3 regions of the Phaeacidiphilus oryzae TH49 genome follow, and region 3 is predicted to be linked to each of the others. Evidence: riboswitches for the same ligand, from Rfam matches in the RefSeq annotation. Region 3 holds a riboswitch; each other region holds the start of a gene.
The links. Region 3 has a riboswitch for cyclic di-AMP ahead of BS73_RS34795 (murein hydrolase activator EnvC family protein). Riboswitches for the same ligand answer to the same signal wherever they lie in the genome.
Positions count from the first base shown of each region.

Region 1 (4,852 bases), 2.6 Mb from region 3:
AGCCGGGGAGACGGGACTCGATGGCGTCGGCCGCCCGGGGGGCGCCGCCCGCCTTGCATATCTCCTCCCGCATCGCTTCCAGCCGGCCGTGGAGGGCGGCGGTGTCGTCGCCGTGCAGCAGGCCGCCCACCGCCTCCCGCAGCCGCTCGGCGGTGGCCTCGGCGGGCGCCAGCACGCGGCCCAGGCCGAGCTCCGCGATCCGGTCCGCGGTGGTCCGCTGCTCGGGAGTGTGCGGGACGGCCACCATCGGGACGGCGGCGGCCAGCGACTCCATCGCCGAGTTCATCCCGGCGGCGGTGACGAAGACGTCCGCGTGGGCGAGGACGAGGGGCTGCGGCACCTCCTGACGGGCCGTCACCCCCGGCGGCAGCGGTCCCAGCGCCGCCGGCTCGATCCCGTCGCCGACCGACATCAGGACCCGGCAGGGCAGCTCTGCGAAGGCCCGGACGCAGGTGCGGAAGAAGTCCGGGCGGCTGATGATCGTGCCGAGGGAGACATAGACCAGCGGACGACCCGGCGGCCCCCAGCCGCCGCCGGCCGGCTCGGCCCCGGGCAGCCGGGTCGGGCCGACGAAGGCGTACCGGTCGTCGAAGGTCTCGTTGCGCACGTGGAAGGCCCTGGGCTGGTACACCAGGTTGGACTCGGCCGGACGGTAGAAGTCGCGCAGCGCGAACGGCGGTACCCCGTGCCTCGCCTGGACGTCGGCGAGGAGTGCGTCGAACTCCGGCTTCCACGGGCTGCCGGCGAACATCTGGTCGGCGAACGCGCCGAAGTCGTAGCCCTCGCTGGCGGCGTGGGCACTCCAGGACTGGACGCGGGGGATCCCCCACTTGGCGGCGAGCATCGGCCCCGCCCAGGCGAGCCAGTCGCTGACGATCACGTCCGGGCGGTCGTCCCGGTAGCCGGCCTCGATCTGCGGCAGCACCTGCGCGAGCTGCTTGAGCATCCCGAGGGCGGCGCGGGCGGCGGCGTCCATCCCGTCGATGACCAGGGGCTCGGCGGCGGGCTCGGCCGCGGAATCGGCCGCGGGCTCGCAGCGGTACGGCACGATCTCCGCGCCGGTGGGGCGGATCCGCTCGGCCATCGAGGCGTCGGCCGGATAGCTGACCCGGTGCCCCCGGGCCATCAGCTCCCGGGCGACAGGCAGCGTCGGATTGAGATGCCCGGCCTCGGCCAGGCTGACGAAGGCGATATGAGCCATGCCCCTACCGTCAACCGGAGACATGGATTTGTCAAACGTCTGATTGATTGAATCGCTCGCCCATATGACACAATCATGGCCATGGACACTCCGGACGCCCCCCGTAAGCGCAGGTCACCGGCCCCAGGCGAGCGCCAGCGGGACGCCGAGCGGACCCGGGAGCGGATTCTGGACGCAGCGGTGGAGATCTTCTCCGCCAAGGGCCCGGCCGGTGCCCGGGTCGCCGAGATCGCCCGGCGCGCGGGCGTGAACCAGCAGCTCATCTCGTACTACTTCGACGGCAAGGACGGCCTCTACCGCGAGATCGGCCGCCGCTGGCGGGCCTACGAGGCGCAGGCCATCCCGGATGACCTGGACCTCGGCGAGCAGGTCCGGCGCGGTGTGCGGGCCAGTGTGGACCCCCGGTTCGGCGGCCGCCTGCTGGCCTGGGAAGGCCTCACCGACAGCGAGGGCGAGGGCGAGGGCGAAGCCGGCCCCGACGCCGAGGAGCGCGACGCCCGGCTCCGCCACGAGGTGGAGCGGATCCGCGAGCGGCAGCGCGCCGGCGAGGTCGACGACCGCATCGACCCCGCCGCGCTGCTGCTGATCACGATCAGCGCCGGCAACGCCCTCGCCGTCTACCCGCAGCTGGCCCGCGCGCTCTTCGGCGCGGCGGCCGACTCACCCGAGGTCGTCGACCGCTACGCCGAGGAACTCGCCTCGGCCGTGGGGCGGCTCGCCGAAGCCGGTCGGCGCGGCGGCACCACCTCGGACGACACGCCGGGCCGTCATGGGCCCGGCGCCCCGGTCGATCCGCCGCCACCGGCACCGCGGTGACGCCTAGTCATGCAGGCCCGCCCGGTCGGAGCAGACCGGCCAGGCGCCCGGGCCCTGGGCGTCCAGCACCCGTTCGGCGACGGCGATCTGCTGCCCCTTGCTGGCCAGGTCGGCGCGGGGGGCGTAGCGGTGGCCGCCGTAGGCGCGCCAGGTGGAGGAGGTGAACTGGAGCCCACCGTAGTAGCCGTTACCGCTGTTGACGTGCCAGCGGTTGGAGGACTCGCAGGCCGCGACGCGCTCCCAGACGGCGGTCGGTGCGGCGGATGTGCGAGCGGCGGCGTTCGGCACCAGGAATGCGATCGAGATTCCGGCGAAGGCGAATGCGGTGGAGACGACGAAGCGTTCGGTATTACTGCACACACTCATGTGCACGTTTCCCGTGTCACGCCTACGAGGTGAGCTGTCGGGTTCGGAGCCTGTACGGCCCCGGCCGCGCGCCCGCGGCTTCACCCCTAGCCGCGACCTTGCGCGGCAGCGATGGTTCCCCCGCTCCCGACCGACTCTTCGATGCTCACGGCGCGCGCGGTGGTCGGGATTCGGCGTTCCCGCGGCGCAGGCCCACGGCTGCGGGCCCATTCGAACGCTAATCATGCTTTTAACATCAACTCAATTATGCTCCGCCGCATGGGTGTTGTCGCTGTGGTGCTTACGGGGGATTCCGCACCCGAACCCACCGGTCCACGTTTAAATCCGGGAATCGGGCGAGGCCGGCGTGTCGGACCGGAATTCGGCGCGGCCGGCCGTCGTTTGGAATGCGGCCTTCGCAGGTGTCAACTCCCCACAAAGCGCGCCGAATTCGGAGGCCGGCACAGCGCAGGCACCGTGCCCGTCGGCGGGTTGGCGTACGTTTCGCTCAAGACCACCGTCCGGGCCCTTCCGTCACGCCGACGGGTGCCTCGGGCACGCGGCGACACGCGGGGCCGGGCCGGCCGCGTCCCGTGGTCCCGGAACGGGCGGGCTTCAGCGAGCGCCTCACCGACCACGTCCGTCACCCGCCCGCCGCCGAAGCTGACGCTCCGACAGGCCGGGCTCCGGGGCTACCGGCTACCGGCTACCGGCTACCGGCTACCGGCTACCGGATCAAAGGTCCCCGGGCTTGGGGGGCGAGCCGGGGCAGCCTCGCCGGATCGGACCCGCCCCGGCCAGCCGCCGCCGCATCCGGCTGGCGATTCCGCCCCGACCTCCCCGCCTCCCCCAGCACTCACCCCGCTCTCCCGTCCGTCCGGCCCGAGGCCCGCGCCCGCGCCCCACACCGACACGCAGGCCAGCCGCCGCGCCCGCAATGGCGTCGGCGCGGGGTGACCCCGGGTCCAGCGGTCAGCCGAAATGCGCCCCGCCGTTGGCGTGGAGGACCTGGCCGGTGATGAAGCCGGCGTCGGGGCCCAGCAGGAAGGCCGCGGTGCCGGCCAGTTCCTCGGCCTCGCCGGCCCGGCCGAGGAGGGTGGTCTCGGCGAACGCCCGGTTCTCGGACTCGTCGGCCGCACCCAGCATCGGGGTCGCGGTCGGGCCGGGGGCGATCGCGTTGACGCGGATCCGGTCCGCGGCCAACTCCCGCGCCAGCGCCCGGATCAGGCTCACCACGGCGCCCTTGGATGCGGCGTAGGCGGTGCCGCCCAGGAGCCCGCCGCCGCGGAACGCGGCCAGACTCGCCAGGGCGACGATCGAACCGGCCCGCGCCGACCGCAGATCGGGCAGCACCGCCTGCACGGCGTGCACCACACCTCCGACGTTCACCGCGAAGGCGGACCGCAACTGCTCGTCCGTCACGGTGTCGATCCCGCCGCGCGGGGCGATCCCCGCCGAAGCCACCAGCCCGGTGAACGGGCCGACGCGGTCCCGGAGCCCGTCCACGGCGGCCGCCATGCGCGCGCCGTCCGAGACGTCCGCGCCCGCACCGGCGTGCGCGCCCGGCTCGCCCGGCAGCTCGGCGGCCACCGCCCGGGCCGCCTCGGCGTCCAGGTCGAGGACGCCCACCCGGGCGCCGTCCGCCGCGGCCCGGTGGGCGCAGGCCCGGCCTATCCCCGAGGCGCCGCCGGTGATCAGCACCACCGGCCGGGTCATGCGGACGCCCCAGCCGCTCCAGCCGCCCCGGCCGCCCGGGCCTCGGCGCCGTCGGCGGTCTCCGCGCCGACCTCGCCCGGGCCGAAGCTGTCGTCCTTGGTCTCCCGCAGCAGCGCCACGCAGCCGAAGGCGACCAGCGCGATCCCCATCATCCAGAGCGAGGTCGGCCACGAACTCCCGGTCATCGACTGCCACTTGGTGGCCAGCAGCGGGCTCACCCCGCCGCCGACGATCCCGCTCGCGCTGTACGCGAAGGAGGCGCCGGAGAACCGGTACCGGGTGGCGAAGAGCTCCGGCAGGTAGGCGCCCATCGGCCCGTACAGGAAGGCGAAGCAGAGCAGGCCGACGCAGAGCGCGACGATCACCAGCGCCGTCTGGCGGGTGTTCAGCAGCCAGAACATCGGGAACGCCCACACCGCGGCGGCGAGCGTCGCGCCCAGGCAGACCTTCCGCCGCCCGATCCGGTCCGACCGCACCGCGAAGTACGGGGTCGCCGCGCCCATCACCGCGGCGGCCAGGATCGTGCCGATCAGCATCATGTTCTTGTTCAGCCCGAGCACCGAAGTCCCGTACGACAGCGCGTAGGTGGTGACGGTGTAGAAGACGGTGTGCGCCAGGATGAACGCGAGGGTGGCCAGCGCGAGCACCTTCGGCTGGCGCCGGAGCAGTTCGAGGAACGGCACCTTGCCGCGCTCCTCGCGCTCCGCGGCGGCGCGCTCCTGGGCGGCGCGGAAGACGGGGGTCTCGGCGATCCGCATCCGGATGAAGAAACCG
Region 1 covers NZ_JQMQ01000005.1:778,917-783,768, forward strand. Annotated here, with positions in the region: gene BS73_RS07845 (macrolide family glycosyltransferase) at 1-1,201, opposite strand, end outside; gene BS73_RS07850 (TetR/AcrR family transcriptional regulator) at 1,283-2,017, shown strand; partial or broken gene BS73_RS07855 (transglycosylase family protein) at 2,030-2,383, opposite strand; cyclic di-AMP (ydaO/yuaA leader) riboswitch at 2,388-2,569, opposite strand; gene BS73_RS07860 (SDR family NAD(P)-dependent oxidoreductase) at 3,335-4,078, opposite strand; gene BS73_RS07865 (MFS transporter) at 4,075-4,852, opposite strand, start outside.
Region 1: it holds a riboswitch for cyclic di-AMP, as region 3 does, so the genes downstream of both, BS73_RS07855 (transglycosylase family protein) here and BS73_RS34795 (murein hydrolase activator EnvC family protein) in region 3, are expected to answer to the same signal.

Region 2 (4,852 bases), 380 kb from region 3:
CAGCGGTGGGCGACGGCGCGGAGGCCGCGCGGGACGCGGCCCAGCTGGGCCTCGATCGCGCGGACGTCCTGCTCGGTGGGTCGCTCGGTGGGGGTTTCGCTGGTCATCGTTCCGGGGGGTGTGGGGGTTCAGCGGGCGGTGGTGCCGGGGGCGGTCGGGCTCGCGGTCGGCGCGGCGTCGGCGGCGTCCAGCGAGTCCCACAGGTTGGCGTACCAGGGCTGGCCGGGGGCGGCCGCCTGGTACGAGGTCCCGGAGGAGCCCGCGCCGGCGGAGGAACCGGACGAGCCGGGGACCACCGCGACGAAGGGGGTCTCGCCGGGGAAGGCGTAGTGCAGCCGCTCGCGCGCCTGGGCGGCCACGAAGGCCGGGTCCTGCCAGCGGGCCAGCTGGCGGCGCTCGGCCTCCAGTTGACGCTTCGCCAGGTCGGCGGCGGCGCGCTGCTGGGAGATCTGCTGGCGCTGGGCGACGAACTGGCGGGTCGGGTAGGCGAGGGCGGCGACGACCGCGCAGAGCACCAGCCCGAGGACGGCGGCGCGGCCGGTCATCCTGGGCCGGCGGGGGCGCCCGGAGCGGGCGACGTTGAAACGCAGCAAGTTCCCCTCCGGGTCGGTTGTCCGTTGGCCGCCAGCGTAGATGCTCGCGGACGACTTTTCCCCGACCCGCTGAGCGGCCCCGCCAAGTCGCGCAGCGACTTCAGGGGCGCGGGGAACTGCGCGGCCGGCCACTTACGGTCCACAGGTCGGCAACGGAGTCCGGGTTGCAACCGAGTGGCCGTTGCCGGGTGCGGCGCCGTAGTCAGCCGGGCGCGCAGTTCCCCGCGCCCCTTACTTGCCCCTTCGGGGCTGCGCTCGGGGCGAGGGCGTCAGCCCTTGAAGCGGGGGAAGGCGCCGCGGCCCGCGTACTCCGCGGCGTCGTCCAGGATCTCCTCGATCCGGAGGAGCTGGTTGTACTTCGCCACCCGCTCGGACCGGGCCGGCGCGCCGGTCTTGATCTGGCCGCAGTTGGTGGCAACGGCCAGGTCCGCGATGGTGGTGTCCTCGGTCTCGCCCGAGCGGTGCGACATCATGCAGCGGAAGCCGTTGCGCTGGGCCATCTCGACCGCGTCCAGCGTCTCGGTCAGCGAGCCGATCTGGTTCACCTTCACCAGCAGGGCGTTGGCCGCGCCGTCCTTGATGCCCCTGGCCAGGCGCTCCGGGTTGGTGACGAACAGGTCGTCGCCGACCAGCTGGACCTTGTCGCCGAGCTGCTCGGTGATGGTCTTCCAGCCGTCCCAGTCGTCCTCGAAGAGCGGGTCCTCGATGGAGACCAGCGGGTAGGCGTCGACCAGCTCGCCGTAGTACGCCGACATCTCGGCGGCGGTGCGCTCCTTGCCCTCGAAGGTGTACGTGCCGTCCTTGTAGAACTCGGAGGCGGCGACGTCCAGGGCGAGGGCGACGTCCTGGCCGGGGGTGTAGCCGGCCTTGCGGATGGCCTCCAGGATGAGGTCGAGGGCCTCGCGGTTGGAGTCCAGGTTGGGGGCGAAGCCGCCCTCGTCGCCCAGACCGGTGGCCAGGCCGCGCTCCTTCAGGACCGACTTGAGGGTGTGGTAGACCTCGACGCCCCAGCGGACGGCCTCGGAGAAGGACTCCGCGCCGATCGGGGCGATCATGAACTCCTGGATGTCCACGTTGGAGTCGGCGTGCGAGCCGCCGTTCAGGATGTTCATCATCGGGACCGGCAGCACATGGGCGTTCGGGCCGCCGACGTAGCGGAAGAGCGGGAGGTCGGAGGCCTCGGAGGCGGCGTGGGCCACGGCCAGCGAGACGCCGAGGATGGCGTTGGCGCCGAGCGAGGACTTGTCCGGGGTGGCGTCCAGGTCGAGCATCGCCTGGTCGATCAGCCGCTGCTCGGTCGCGTCGTAGCCGACCAGCTCCGGGCCGATCTGCTCGATGACGGCCAGCACGGCCTTCTCCACACCCTTGCCCCCGTAGCGCGACTTGTCGCCGTCACGGAGTTCGAGGGCCTCGAAGGCGCCGGTGGAGGCGCCGGACGGGACCGCGGCGCGGCCCGTGCTCCCGTCATCGAGGCCGACCTCGACCTCGACGGTGGGGTTGCCTCGCGAGTCGAGGATCTCGCGGGCTACGACGACGTCGATGGACGGCACGTTGTTCTCCTTCACGGGTACGGGGCCGTTACGACCTGAGCCTAACCGCAACGGCCGCCGCGGCCATCCGGGACATCGGACCCTATTCGGTCCGCGTTCGGTCCATCCTCGGTCCGTCCCGGGCCGCGGCGGCCGCCTACCCACGGGTAGGTCAGGGCCGGTGGACCCTCAGCCGACCTGGAGGCGCTGGCCCGGGTAGATCAGGTCCGGGTTCGAGCCGACCGTGGACCGGTTCTCCTGGTACAGGTGCCGCCAGCCGCCGGAGACGTGCGCCGCCGCGGCGATGCGGGACAGGGTGTCCCCGCTGCGCACGACGTAGTCACCGTGGCCGACGGTGTGCACGGCACTGCCGCCGCTCGCGCTGCTCGTGGTGGGTGTCGAGCCGCTCCTGGTGGCTGTGGAGCTGCTCGCCGGCTGCTCGACAGTCCGCGGGGCGGTGTGGCCCGCGACGCTGTCGGACGAGGCCGTGTGGGTGTGCGAGGCGCTGCTGTGACGGGTCGTGGTGCCGCCTGAACCGGTGCCGACCTGGGCCGGCGAGCCGCCGGCGGCGAGCCCGGCCTTCTGGCTGCAGACCGGCCAGGCGCCCGGCCCCTGCGCGGACAGCACCTTCTCGGCCACGGATATCTGCTGGCCCTTGCTGGCCCGGTCGGCAGTGGGGGCGTACTTGGTGCCCCCGTAGGCCGCCCAGGTGGACCGGGTGAACTGCAGTCCGCCGTAGAACCCGTTGCCGGTGTTGATGGACCAGTCGCCGCCGCTCTCGCACTGGGCGACACGGTCCCAGGTGGAGACGGTGGCGGCGTCGGCGGTGCTGGTGGCGGCGGTTCCGATCAGCGGGATGGCGATTCCGGCGCCGGCCACTCCGGCGGTGGCGACCAGCCGCCTGGTGTGGGAGCTGCGGGGTTTGCGATGACGGCCGGTGCCGCCGAAGACAGCGGTGGGATGCATCGGCTGCTTCCTCTCCGACGCCTGCGAGGTGAGCTGTCGGGTTCGGGCCGTGAGGTAGCCCGGCCGTCTCAGGTCCGCTGAGGCGGCTTCACCCCTAGCCGTGCGCCGGGCAGTTGCCGCGACTCCCTCGCGGCGGCGTGGTCGCTGCTGCCGGTGCTTCGGCGGTGTACGTGGGTCCCCCACTCCTGTCCGTTCGATCTGTCGACGACCCTCGCTCCGGTGGACAGGACTCGGCGTCCCGGGGCTCGGGGTTCGCAGACACGCGAACGTCGTGCAGGCTATGCAGATCGTACGAATGTCCTCAAGTCGCACAATCTCACACCCGAGGCGTACAACCTTTGGGCGGTTCTGAGCGTCGGTCAGTTCGCAAGTGGTGCTTCAGGAGTGGACGGGTGTGAACTCGACCGGGAGTTCGCGCAGGCCACGCATGATCAGCCCGCCGCGCCTGCGAAGCCCCGACGTCTCGGTAGCCAACGCCAGATCGGGTAGACGCGCCAGCAGGGTGGCCAGCGCCGTCCGGCCCTCCAGACGGGCGAGCGGGGCACCGATGCAGTAGTGGATGCCGTGCCCGAAGCCGAGATGCGGATTGTCCCGGCGGGCCAGATCGAGCGCGTCCGGTTCGGCGAAGCGGGCCGGGTCGCGGTCGGCGGCGGCGAGGACGACGAGCACCGGGTCGCCGAGGCCGATCCGCTCTCCACCGATCTCCACCGGCTCGGTGGCGAACCGCCAGGTGGCGAGCTCGACCGGGCCGTCGTAGCGGATGAACTCCTCGATCGCGGTGTCCCACAGGGACGGGTCGGCCCGCAACCGCTCGCGCTGCGCCGGGTTCTGAAAGAGGGCCAGCGCCCCGTTGCCGATCAGGTTGATGGTGGTCTCGAAGCCGGCGAAGAGCAGCACGAAGCACATCGCCGCGGCCTCGTTCTCGGTCAGATGCTCGCCGTGGTCGCTGGCCCTGATCAGGCCGGAGATCAGGTCGTCGCCGAGGTCCGCCCGCTTGCGGTGGATCAGCTCGGAGAGGTACGCCCGCATCCGCTTGACCGCGCGGCCGACGCCGCCGCGCGGGGCGCCGGGGTGGCGGATCATCATCGCCGCCCAGTCCCGGAACGCGTCCTGGTCCTCGGCCGGGACGCCGAGGAGGTCGCAGATGGCGTAGATGGGCAGCGGGAAGGCGAACTCGTGGATCAGCTCGGCGCTGCCGCGGGCGGCGAAGCCGTCGATCAGCCGATCCGTCAACTCCTGCACTCGGGGCGTGAATTCGGCCACCCGGCGGGGGGTGAAGGCCTTGGAGACCAGGCGGCGCAGGCGGGTGTGGTCCGGCGGGTCGATGTTCAGCAGGTGGGTCATCAGGTCGGCGCTGCGCTCGCCGGGGATGCCGATCCGGCCGCTGCGGTGGGCGCCCTCCTCGCCGTGGTGGGCCGGGTTCTTGCTCAGCCGGGGGTCGGCGAGCGCCGAGCGGGCGTCGGCGTAGCGGGTGACCAGCCAGGCCTCCACCCCGCTGGGGAGGGTGGTGCGGTGCACCGGGGAGTGCTCCCGCAGCCAGGCGTACGCCGGGTACGGGTCGGCGGCGAACTCCCAGTCGAAGAGGGCGGGGCCGTCGGAGAGGGCGGGCGCGGGCTGGTTCTCGGGCACGCACCGACGTTAACCGGTCCGGCGTATGGGCAGCATTCGGACGGCGTGCCGGCGGCAAGCGGGCGGCGGGCGGGCGCCACGCGGGCGGCGATCCGGCGGCGTTCCGGCAGGTGGTCAGGGTCTGTCCGCCGCTCG
Region 2 covers NZ_JQMQ01000005.1:2,982,200-2,987,051, forward strand. Annotated here, with positions in the region: gene BS73_RS17030 (DUF501 domain-containing protein) at 1-107, opposite strand, end outside; gene BS73_RS17035 (FtsB family cell division protein) at 129-593, opposite strand; gene eno (phosphopyruvate hydratase) at 863-2,143, opposite strand; gene BS73_RS40720 (transglycosylase family protein) at 2,312-3,088, opposite strand; cyclic di-AMP (ydaO/yuaA leader) riboswitch at 3,092-3,262, opposite strand; gene BS73_RS17050 (cytochrome P450 family protein) at 3,467-4,717, opposite strand.
Region 2: it holds a riboswitch for cyclic di-AMP, as region 3 does, so the genes downstream of both, BS73_RS40720 (transglycosylase family protein) here and BS73_RS34795 (murein hydrolase activator EnvC family protein) in region 3, are expected to answer to the same signal.

Region 3 (4,852 bases):
GCCGGGGAGCGCCGCTCCCGCAACTCCGAACTCCAGGACATGCGGCGGCGGTTGCGCGAGGCGGAGCGGCAGGAGCAGCTGCTCGCCGCCGACTACGACGACCAGTACAGCGAGCTCAGCGACTCCCGCCGGGCGGTGCGCACGCTGCGCCGCCGGCTGCTCGCGGCCGGCCAGTCCGGCGACCCCTTCGCGCCCCCGTACGCGGACGAGGAGAGCACGGACGCGGCCGACCGCCCGCCCTCCTCCTTCGCCGAACTCCTGCCCAGGCTGGACGAGTTCGGCCTCCTCCAGTTCACCGGCGACGCCAAGGAGGCGCTGGACCTGGACGGCCAGACGGACCACCCCACCTGGGTGCGGATGACCTGGGACGCACTGCTCGCCCTCCAGGACTACGCGGAGGCGGCCGTGGCCGGCACCAGCGGCGGCGACTTCCGCTGGTGGTGCGAGAACACCCCGGGGGACTGCCATCCGTTCCCACCGCGCAAGGTCATCCGGGACGAGTCGCGGACGGTGAGCACCAACGCCAAGTGGAAGCGCGAGCGCCTCTTCCCGGTGCCGAGCGACGTGGACCCCACCGGCAGGGTCTTCATGGGCGCCCACCTCCGCATCGGCGGCGGCGGTACGGCGCCCCGGCTCCACTACCGGGACGACTGCTCCGGGACCGGGCGGATCTACCTCGGCTATATCGGCCTCCACCTGCACAACACCCGGACCAACTGAGCTCGGGGGCCGGAGTTAGGGTCATCAGCGGATCACTCGCACTGGAGGTACCGTCATGGCCCGTATCCCCTCGTCCCTGATCGCCGCAGGCGGCCTGCTCGGCGGCTACACCGTGGCCCGTACCACGAAGAAGCGCCAGCTCGGCGGGCTGGCCTTCGGCGCCGCGCTGGCCGCGGCGACCCCGCAGTGGCGCAAGGCCGCGGGCAACGCGGGCGCGGCGGCACTGGCCGGCCTCTCCGTCGGCGCCCTCGCCGTCTCCCACCCCCTGGCCAAGAAGATCGGCCCCTGGCCCGCGGTGGCCGCGGTCTCCACCGCCACCGCCGCCGCCTCCTGGCTCATCGCCGACCGCAGGGCCTGACCCAGCGGCAGGAAACAGACCGACGGCCCCGGTGTCGGGGGGTTTCCACCGGGGCCGTCGGGATCGTGGGGGCGCGGGTCACCGCAGACGGGATCGCGCCCGGAGAAAGAGAAGGAAGAACGAGCCGGCGAGAGCGGTCAGATCGACAGGCCGTGCCGGGCCAGCCACGCCGACGCGTCCTGCGGCTCCCCGCCGCCCGTCCGCACCTCGAGATGGAGGCGTGAGGACGCCAGCCCGCCGGTCGCCCCGACCCGCCCCACCGGCTGCCCCGCACTGACCGACCCGGTCCCGGCGACCGCGGCCAGGTGGCAGTACCAGATCTGCGTCCCGTCCCGGAGCGTCTGCACCACGCGGTACCCGTGCGAACCGGCCCAGGCCGCCGAGGTGATCTCCCCGTCGCCGATGGCCCGGACGACCGTCCCCGACTTCGCCGCGATGTCCTTGCCCGGGTTGAGGTGCGACCAGTAGCCGGCGCGCGTGGCGACGGCCCGCCCCTCGCTCTTCTCGACCGGCGCCACCAGCTCTCCGACCTCGGAGGCCTCCGTCCCGGCCTCGGCCGCAGCCGCAGCCGCCACCGCGGTCCCGGATGCGGAGTCGGCCGCCGCCGCGGACGCGGCCGCCCGCGCCCTCGCCTCCTCGGCCGCCCGCAGCCGCGCCTCCTGCGCACCGCGGTTCGCGGCCTCCGCGTGCCCGCTCAGCCGGGCGGCGAGCGCCAGCCCCGGATCCTGCCGATCCTCCTGCTGGGCAAGGGGGTTGGAGGCGGTGTCCTCCGCCGCGACGCCGGCCCGGCCGCCACCGGCGGCCGCCGAGGGCTCCGCCGCGTACGCGCTGGAGGCGGTCGCACCGCCCACCGCGGCCATCGCCGCCAGTCCGAGCATGGCCGCCGATCCCGGCCGCGAGGCCCACCGCCGCCCCTGCGCGGGCACCTGGGCGCCCGGCGCGGAGTCCGGCGCGAAGCCCGGCCCGGTTCCGATTCCGATGCCGTCGAGGGCGTTGCGGGCGTCGAGGGCGGGATCGTGGTCCACCACGGGCAGCGCCTGCGTCGGCAGCGCCGCTCCTGCGGGGCCGGCCATCGCGGGGTCCTGGACCATCAGCATCGGCCGGGTCGACGACCAGTCGCCCGACCCGTCGCCCGGCTCGTCAAAGCCCGTGGGACCCTCGGGAAGCACCTCGGTTCCGGCTGTCGCCGAATCGGCACCCCAGGTCACGCGGTACGACGCCATGACGGCGTACTCCTCTCCTTCCGTTCGCCGACCGGGTTAGCTGACGGGTTCGGAGCGGGAAGGTCTCCTACCGCCTCCACCGTGCCCGCGGGCACGGCTTCCGCGGATTCACCCCAAGGACGTGGGTCCCCGGCTCTTCCGGACGCCGTCGACGGTTCGTCAACTGCGCCCGGGCGATTAGGCGATGCGGCACGGCGCCGTTCGTCGAACGGCCTGGCGACCGCGCTGCGTTATCAGAAGGTAATACTTCGCCGCCCCGATTCCAAGCGGTTCAAGGGGACTGATGTTCCGGATGTGGCGCGTCGTCCACCCCAGATGCCCCCAGAACCGGTCCGGTGTCACTCGCCGCACCCACCCTGACCAGCAACGAACTCCTGGCCCCCGGCCTCAAACCCGGGCTGCGAAATCCTTCACGCCCCGCTCGCGCGACCGCGCGCCCACCGCACCCAGAAGCACGGGCCGACTACTCACCGTGGCCGCCCGACGCCTCGGCGGCGCTTCGACAGCACCCCGACAGCCCCCCACAAAAACGCGCACGGCCTCGCCAGGCCCGGGCAGCGCCACGGCGAGGACGTACGCGAGGACCATGATCCACAGAAACCGCCGCCACGGCAACGGCCATACGTGCGAACGTTATCGGCCAGTCCCGTTCGGTACGCAGGGGTTCAGAGCAACCACGGAAGCGTCCGCGCCGGTTCCGCCACCGCGATTCCGGCCATCCGGTACGGGCGATTGCCTTGCCGGACACCGGAGCTGACGCTCCCTCGCAATCCAGCCCAAGCCCCGTCGCGAACGCGCAAGCCCCGCAACCGGCCGGCGGCCCGCAACGCCGCTCGCACGGCCTCGGCCGCCCCGCACGGCCCGGCCGCCCCCGCCGCTCCGGCCGTCCGCTCAGCCCGAACTCCGTTGCCAGGCCTCCGCGTCCTCGTCCGGCGCCTCCCGCTGCGGTATCACCAGGCCACCGCCACCCGCTCCGGCAGCGCCGAGACCACCGAGACCGCCGCGGCCACCGGGGCCGTCCCCCGCCGCTCGTCCGAGCCCCGAGACACCGCCGCGCCCGCTGTTGCCGTCCGAGTCCTCCGCCTCCTCGACCTCGTCGTCCTCCTCGGCGATCTCCGCCAGCCGCCCCAGCGCCCGGGAGAGTCCGCTCGGCCCGGCGCCGACCTTCCGGTGGGCCGCCGCCAGCAGCTGCACGGCGTCCCGCACCTCGACCCCGAGCCGGTCGGCGATCTGCGCCGCCGGCATCCCCGAGGAGGCCATCCCGGCCACCTCGCGCTCCAGCTCGGTGAGCGGCTCGGCGCTGACCGGCCGCCGCCGGAACGCCCCGAGTCCGGCCGCCGCCAGCTCGGACCTGGCCCGCCTGGCCAGCCCGTCGGCCCCGCACTCCATCGCCAGCTCCAGCCCCATGTACAGGGGTTCGCCGGCCTCCTGGGGCCGCCCGGCCCGGCGCAGCGCACCGCCCTGGTCGACCAGCGCCAGCGCGTACTCGTACCCCGTCGGGGACTGGCCCAGCGACTCCACCGCCTGCTCCAGCAGGACCAGCTGGTCCTCCGTCCGGTCGGCCATCTCCGCGCACTGCCGCAGCGCGCCGCCGACCGCCGAGCGGGTGCCGAACCGCTCAGCCCGCTTGAGCAGTTGGGCGGTCAGCGCCCGCGCCCGGTCCGGCTGCTGCTTGCGGATGGCCCGCGCCAGGTGGCCCGGCCAGGGCGCCCAGACGGGGTTGTGCTGCCCGCGGGCGTCCAGCCGCTCACCCGCCTGGAGGAGGACCTCGGCGGCCTCCTTGGGCCGGTTGCGGAGCAGCAGCATGCGGCCGTACAGGGTGGGCGCGTCCGGCAGCACCATGGACGCCGGGTACGGCGGCCCGAACTGGTACTCCTCGGCGACCTCCAACGCGGCCTTGGTCTTGCCCCGGGCCAGCAGGTGTCGATCAGGAGGCCTACGGTGTCCCACTGCAGCGGCGTGCCGCGCCCGAGCCGGTCGGACTTCCGCAGCGCCTCGCGCAGCAGCTGCTCGGCCGCCCTGAGGTGGCCCCAGCGGCGCGCGACCAGGCCCTGCGACATGGTGGCGAAGGCCAGATGGGCGCCGGACCAGCCGAGCAGCTCGAACTCCGCCGCGGCTCCGTTGAACAGCTCGGAGGCGATGTCCAGCCGGTCGTTGTAGATGTAGCTGAAGCCCAGCACGGTGGGGATCTCGAAGCCCCAGAAATCGTTGCTCCAGCCGATCCCCGGCGCGGGCCGGCCGTCCTGGAGCCCGAGTTCGGCGTGGGCGAGCGCCTCGGTGGTGTGCTCCCCGCGCAGGGTGAGGTCCCAGGCGCGCATGGCCATCACCGCGCGCTCCCAGGCGTCCCGCCCGGTGCGCCCCCGGGCCAGCTCGGCCAGCCGGCGGGAACGTTCCCTCGCGTCGTCCTCGTCGCCCGAGAAGACCCGCCACATGGCGTGGGCGGCGAGCAGCCGCATCCGCTGCGGGCCCGGCGGGGTGCGGTCGGCCTCCTCGGCCACCACCCGGGCCGCCTCGCCCAATTGATTGGTATGACTCAGCGCCTGAGCCAAGC
Region 3 covers NZ_JQMQ01000005.1:3,361,790-3,366,641, forward strand. Annotated here, with positions in the region: gene BS73_RS18680 (hypothetical protein) at 1-720, shown strand, start outside; gene BS73_RS18685 (hypothetical protein) at 776-1,078, shown strand; gene BS73_RS34795 (murein hydrolase activator EnvC family protein) at 1,216-2,301, opposite strand; cyclic di-AMP (ydaO/yuaA leader) riboswitch at 2,312-2,465, opposite strand; partial or broken gene BS73_RS18695 (ATP-binding protein) at 3,652-4,852, opposite strand, start outside.